Regions from separate parts of the Paraburkholderia sp. BL6669N2 genome, predicted to be linked through region 2. Evidence: riboswitches for the same ligand, from Rfam matches in the RefSeq annotation. Region 2 holds a riboswitch; the other holds the start of a gene.
What was found. Region 2 has a riboswitch for thiamine pyrophosphate ahead of B0G80_RS14285 (FAD-dependent oxidoreductase). Riboswitches for the same ligand answer to the same signal wherever they lie in the genome.

Region 1 (3,403 bases), 1.2 Mb from region 2:
ACTTGCAGAACATCGCCGGTCGCCTCGTTTTCGACGAAGGCGACCACGCCGAAGCGGTCGGCGGGCGCGTTGACGTTGGCATCCGCGGCGGCGTCCTGGATGCGGATATCGCGGCGAATCTGTGCGTTGCCCGCGACGAGCGGCACCGGGCCGATCCATTGCCGCACAACGCGTTCGTGATGCAAGGTGACGCCGCTGTTTTCGCCGGCGCCGACTTGCGAGCTGAGCGAGTTCTCATAGACAGCGAGGTAGGCGTCCAGTTGGCCCGCTGTGTCTGCCGACTTGCTGGTGAATTGCGCCGTGACGTTGAACGCACCCGGCGTCTGCTGTTGCTTGAGTTCGAGCGCGACGTTCGCTTGCGCCGGCTCGCCGACGACCTTGCCGATGCTGCTCTCGAAACTGTCGCGTCGCGACCAGCTACGCAGTTCGCGCCCCGAGACGAAAATTTCCGGCGTGTAGATGGTGTGACCGCCGCCGAGATCGGTGAGCGCCTGCTGACGTTCAGTGAAACGATGTTGCGAGAAGCGGTCAGTCCAGCCGAGACTATTCCAATAGTCCACGTGCAGCGCCAACGGCACGATGCCTTGCGTCGCGCCGCTGTTTTTCCATTGGCTCAGCCAGTTGTCGGCGGGCGGGCAGCTATTGCAGCCTTCGCTGCTGTACAGCTCGACCAGCGCCACACGATGCGCCGGGCTATGCGCGCTGCAGACGGCGCTGGCGGCGTCCGCGAGGCCGCTGGCCAGCAGCGTGGTCAGCGCGACAGCGAGCGCGACGCTTCGAGTGAAACGCCGATGGTCTCGGCGGAGTCCGGCGGTTTGCATGACATGCTCCAATCTGGATCTGCACGTTTGTCGGACCACACGGCGGGTTATGACAGCGCATTTGCAATTTTTCCCAGCTTTTTTCCTGAAGCGCGAACACGTCGGGCGATGCACGACTCGCGTGCTAACATTGCCCTTTCGATCGCGCACATTCAGTCAGATGAATGGCGGCGCTTTCTTCACTTTCTTTCGCTGCCTGCCGGCTACCTCGATGCGCTTTCCGACTTCCCGCGCCTTCTTCCGCTTGCGCCCCCGCCGCGCAACCGGCTGCGCGCGCGCGGAACTCATGCCGCGCCACGTCGGCGAGCCGTCCCGAACGCTCCCGCTCCACGCCGCCCGGCGCCCGATCTAACGCTGCCCGCTCCATTGCCTGAGCCGCGTTGTCGGGCTCCGGGCCGATCTCATCCGCACGCTGTTCCCTCAAATGCAGATCGAATTGGAGTACCCGTCGTGAAAAAGACGAAAACCTGTTACCTCACCGAACTCGACGTCGCCCGTCTCGAGAAACACGCAGCCAGGCCGGGTGCGGACGCGCGTTTGCAAGACATGCTCGACGACGTGCTGGAACGCGCGGTGATTGTCGATTCGCGCGAGATACCTGCCAACGTCGTCACGATGAACTCACAAGCCACGCTGGTCGACGAAACCAGCGGCGAGCAGATGACCTGGACCGTGGTCTATCCGCCCAATGCGGACTTCGCGCACGGCCGCCTGAACGTGTTCTCGCCCGCCGGCATTGCCTTGCTCGGCGCCAAACGCGGCGAGCGCATCCGCTTCACGCCGCCAAGCGGTACTGAGAAAGTGCTGAAGCTGGAAAAGATCCTGTTTCAGCCCGAAGCCGCCGACGATTTCACGCTGTAAGCAACGCCCCGCGCGCCGCGCAAACCTTTTCCGCGGCATCTGCGGCGGCCCCGTCGATCCGCAAGAAACGCGTCGCGGCCCGCTGTTATTTCCATCATCCGACTTTTCAAGATGGGTTGCCAAGCAGCGGGCGGCCGGTGTATCGTGTGCGCTGCTAACGCGGGGGTCCTGCGTCGCACGGAGGTTGGAGGTCCGTGCCACGTGGGTGAGAAATACCCTTTGAACCTGATCTGGATAATGCCAGCGCAGGGAAGCGTACGGATTTCGCAGCCAAGCTTTATTGCCTCATCTCCCGCGAATTCCGACTACTTCCGTCTCGTCTCCTGCTTAGCCGCCCCACTCAACGCCATGCTCTGCATGGGACCAGAGTAAGGCGCTAAAGCGCCAACTCTGGTCGACAGGAGATACAGATGAACGCCAATCCGAAGTTCCTTTCCGCCGACGCTCACGTCGACGAAGCCGCTGTCGCGCCGCTGCCGAATTCCCGCAAGGTCTACGTGACCGGCTCGCGTGCCGACATCCGCGTGCCGATGCGCGAAATCTCGCAGGCCGACACGCCCGACAGCTTCGGTGGCGAAAAGAATCCGCCGGTCTATGTCTACGACACGTCGGGCCCTTACTCCGATCCGGAAGCCAAGATCGACATCCGCGCAGGTCTGCCCGCACTGCGCCAGGCCTGGATCGAAGAACGCGGCGACACCGAAGCGCTGACGGGTCTGTCGAGCGACTTCAGCCGCGAGCGCGCCGCCGACACGGCCACGGCCGATCTGCGCTTCAAGGGCCTGCATCGCACGCCGCGCCGCGCAATCGCCGGCAAAAACGTCTCGCAGATGCATTACGCCCGTCAAGGCATCATCACGCCGGAAATGGAATACATCGCGATTCGCGAGAACCAGCGCCGCGCCGAGTATCTGGAAAGCCTCAAGACAAGCGGGCCGAACGGCGAAAAGCTCGCGGCGATGATGGGCCGTCAGCATCCGGGCCAGGCGTTCGGCGCCAGCGCGTTCGGCCCGAACGGTCTCACGGCGATCACGCCGGAATTCGTGCGCGAAGAAGTGGCGCGCGGCCGCGCGATTATCCCGAACAACATCAATCACCCGGAAAGCGAGCCGATGATCATCGGCCGCAACTTCCTCGTGAAGGTGAATGCGAACATCGGCAACTCGGCGGTGACGTCCTCCATCGGCGAGGAAGTCGACAAGATGACGTGGGCGATCCGCTGGGGTGGCGACACGGTGATGGATCTCTCCACCGGCAAGCATATCCACGAAACGCGCGAGTGGATCATCCGCAATTCGCCGGTGCCGATCGGCACGGTGCCGATCTATCAGGCGCTCGAAAAGGTCAACGGCAAGGCCGAAGATCTGACGTGGGAAATCTTCCGCGACACGCTTATTGAACAGGCCGAGCAAGGCGTCGACTACTTCACGATCCACGCGGGCGTGCGTCTGCAATACGTGCCGCTCACCGCCAAGCGCATGACCGGCATCGTCTCGCGCGGCGGTTCGATCATGGCGAAGTGGTGTCTCGCGCATCACAAGGAAAGCTTCCTGTACGAGCATTTCGAAGACATCTGCGAAATCATGAAGGCGTATGACGTGGCCTTCTCGCTCGGCGACGGCCTGCGTCCCGGCTCGATCTACGATGCCAACGACGAAGCGCAGCTCGGCGAACTGAAGACGCTCGGCGAACTCACGCAGATCGCGTGGAAGCACGACGTG
Region 2 (3,403 bases):
CCATGCCGTTATAGAAGGCGATCTGTTCGGCGTTTTCACGCAGACGGATCAGGCCGAAACGGAAATCCGCCTCGACTTTCTGCGCCTGATAGTTGATCGGCACGAGCGGATGGCCGACCTTCTGGATGATCAGCGAACCGACCACGGCGTAGAGCGCAGCGGCCCACACCATGTAACCGGGAATCTCGATCGGCATGCCGCCAAGCGAGATGGTCAGCGCGCCGGCCAGCGACCACAGGATCGTGATGAACGACACCAGCGTGACGACGGTGGACAGCAGGTCGAGCGTCAGCGAGAGCGTGCTGGTGGCGAACGACTGGAGGTCGTCGCTGATCCGTTGGTCGGGGTTGTCGGCGAGGCGGTCGCGCTCGATCCGGTAGAAGGCGCTGTCGTTCAGCCACTCGTTCAGGTAGCGCGTGGTCAGCCACTGGCGCCAGCGGAAGCCGAGCATCTGGCGCAGGTAACGGCCGTACACCGCGAGAATGATGAAGCCGAACGCGAGCCCCGAGAACACCATCAGCAGGTGCGGGAAGTCGTGCACGTTCTTGGTTTGCAGCGCGTTGTAGAAGTCGGCGCTCCAGCGGTTCAGCCGTACGTTGATCCACACCACGAGCAGATTCATCACGATGATCGCGATGAGCAGGCCCCATGCCGTTTTTCGTTCTTCGGAAACCCAGTAGGGTTTGATCAGGCTCCAGGCGGAGACTTTTTCGTCCGGCGGCACCACGGGGCTGGCAGAGGTATTCGGTGTCATGAGCATCCTGAAGTAGTGCTGGCCCATCGGGGTGGCCCATTGGGGCTGACCCCGTTCGGGCAGCTCGTCTGCGGGCTGCCCTGCGGCGGGTTTGCGGTACATGCCCGGGCGTCGTGCTCGACGAACGCACGCCCGGGTGAGCGTCAGATTCTGGCGTGAAGCCCTTAAGCGAAAATTAATTTGCGCCGCGAGGCCCCGCGCCGCTGCAGTTGCGAACACGGTGGGACGGCGTGCCGCCCGCGCCGCGTTCGTGCGGCGTCCTGTGCTGGCATTGTGCCAGAGCGCCGCCTTCGGCCGCATTGATAACGTGAAAGATGGTGTCGGATCAAATCGCGTGCGACGCGGCCAGCCGCTGGTTTGCGGGCGCCGCGCCTTTTATGGTCTAATGACCTTCGACGAAACAGGGGTGCTTCGCGCACAGGCGGCATGGTTTTCATGGCGCAGCGGCGAGGCTGAGAGACACCCTTTGCACCCGATCCGGGTAATACCGGCGCGGGAAGTTTCCGGAAGCAGCCAGTCTTCCATTCCCCGCCGGGCAGCGTCCGTCATTGGATCGCGCATTGCCCGGCCGGCCTCACCCGCCGGTTTCGTCCTGGGTACGAGCGTTTTGTTGCCGTACGGAAAGGACTCGATGACCGCCTATTCTTCAGATATGTGTTTTGCTCTTCGTCACGCCGCCGTCGGCGCGCCGTGCTTCAGCTTTGCTTGCCGTCCTGAAACGGAGTGTGCGCGATGACGCGTTCTGCACAACCCGATTTCGCCGTGCTCGGCGGTGGCCTGTGCGGGCGGCTGGTGGCGTGGCGGCTTGCCGGTCAGGGGCATCGCGTGGCGCTCTATGAACGTGGCGATGCCGCCGGCACGCAATCGGCCGCGTGGGTCGCCGCAGCGATGCTGGCACCGCTCGCGGAAGCCGCCAGCGCCGAACTGCTGATCACCCGTCTCGGCGCGAGTTCGCTCGACACCTGGCCGCAAGTGCTGGCCGAACTTCCTGAGCCGGTGTTCTTTCAGCGCAACGGCACGCTGGTCGTCTGGCATCACGCCGACCGCACCGAAGCGCCGCTATTCGAACGCCGGGTGCGCTCGAACGCTCCGGATGAATTGCTGGACGGCGGCTTCGTCACCCTGGCGGGCGCGCAGCTCGGCGCCGCCGAGCCTGCTTTGGCGGGCCGTTTTAACCAGGGCTGGCTGCTGCCGCGTGAAGGCCAGCTGGACAATCGTCAGGTGCTGACCGCGCTGGCCGCGGGCCTCGCGCAACGCGGCGTCGACACGCACTGGAATACGCCGGTCGACGAGCGTGCGCTGCCGCCCGCGCGTATCACAATCGATTGCCGCGGCCTCGGCGCGAAGTCCGTGCTGCCTACGCTGCGCGGCATTCGTGGCGAAGTCGCGCGCGTGCATGCGCCCGGTATCAAGCTGACGCGGCCGGTGCGGCTGCTGCATCCACGCTATCCGCTCTACATCGCGCCGAAGCAGGACGATCTCTACGTGATCGGCGCCACCGAAGTGGAAGGCGAGGACATGTCGCCGGTCAGCGTGCGCTCCGCGCTCGAACTGCTGAGCGCGGCGTTTTCCGTGCATCCCGGCTTCGGCGAGGCACGCATCCTCGAACTGAATTCGCAGTGCCGCCCAACTCTGCCGGACCACCGTCCGGCCTTGCTGTGGGACGGCGCGCAGACACTGCGCGTGAACGGCCTGTACCGGCACGGCTACATGATCGTGCCCGAAGTCGCCGACGAAGCCGTGCGCTTCGCCGCGGCGCTGCTCGACGGCCGCATCGGCGACGCCGATGCCTTCGCCGACTGGCAGCGCGACGCGCGCTGGAGCGAGCTTTTTCAACTGGACTCCACGCGGGAGCCGGCATGAGCGTTGCGCGACCCGTCATGACTCAGACGAGCGCTGCCCGCCACACCGCTTTCGCCATCGACTGAAACGTATTCGAACACCATGGACATTCATATCAATCAGAAGCCGTTGTCGCTGCCCGAGGGCGCGACTGTCGCGGACGCGCTGACCGCGTTCGGCGCGCGTCCGCCGTTTGCGGTCGCCTTGAATGGCGACTTCGTGGCGCGCACCCAGCACGCGGCGCGCGCGCTGCAGGCGGGCGACAGGCTCGATGTCGTGCAACCCGTGGCTGGCGGCTGAACGACCGCCATGCATTGCCTGAAACGCCGGATTGCCGGAGACAAAAGATTATGCAAATGACTTCCCCAGAAACCGCCGACGCGCTCACGCTCTACGGCCAGACTTTCGCGAGCCGCGTGTTGCTTGGCACCTCGCGCTATCCGTCGCTGCAATCGCTATCCGATTCGATCGATGCCGCGCGGCCTGGCATGGTGACCGTCGCGCTGCGCCGGCAAATGAACGAAGGCGGCGCGGAAGCCGGCTTCTTCGACCTGCTCAAGCGCCACGGCGTACCGCTACTGCCGAACACGGCTGGCTGCCTGACCGTCGGCGAGGCGGTGACGACCGCGCATATGGCGCGCGAAATCTTCGAAACCGAGTGGATCAAGCTCGAACTGATCGGCGACGATTACACGCTGCAGCCCGACCCGGTCGGCCTGATCGAAGCGGCCGCGCAATTGGTCAAGGACGGCTTCAAGGTGCTGCCGTATTGCACCGAAGACCTGGTGATCGGCCGTCGCTTGCTGG

Region 1: linked by a shared signal. The riboswitch ahead of thiC (phosphomethylpyrimidine synthase ThiC) and the one ahead of B0G80_RS14285 (FAD-dependent oxidoreductase) in region 2 are both predicted to bind thiamine pyrophosphate.

Annotation. Positions count from the first base shown of each region.
Region 1 is NZ_QUNA01000001.1:1,972,216-1,975,618, forward strand. Features, by position in the region: gene B0G80_RS09065 (thioredoxin family protein) at 1-821, opposite strand, end outside; gene B0G80_RS09070 (GreA/GreB family elongation factor) at 1,272-1,682, shown strand; TPP riboswitch at 1,834-1,952, shown strand; gene thiC (phosphomethylpyrimidine synthase ThiC) at 2,093-3,403, shown strand, end outside.
Region 2 is NZ_QUNA01000001.1:3,145,227-3,148,629, reverse strand. Features, by position in the region: gene B0G80_RS14290 (ABC transporter ATP-binding protein/permease) at 1-754, opposite strand, end outside; TPP riboswitch at 1,147-1,270, shown strand; gene B0G80_RS14285 (FAD-dependent oxidoreductase) at 1,487-2,617, shown strand; gene thiS (sulfur carrier protein ThiS) at 2,699-2,896, shown strand; gene B0G80_RS14275 (thiazole synthase) at 2,953-3,403, shown strand, end outside.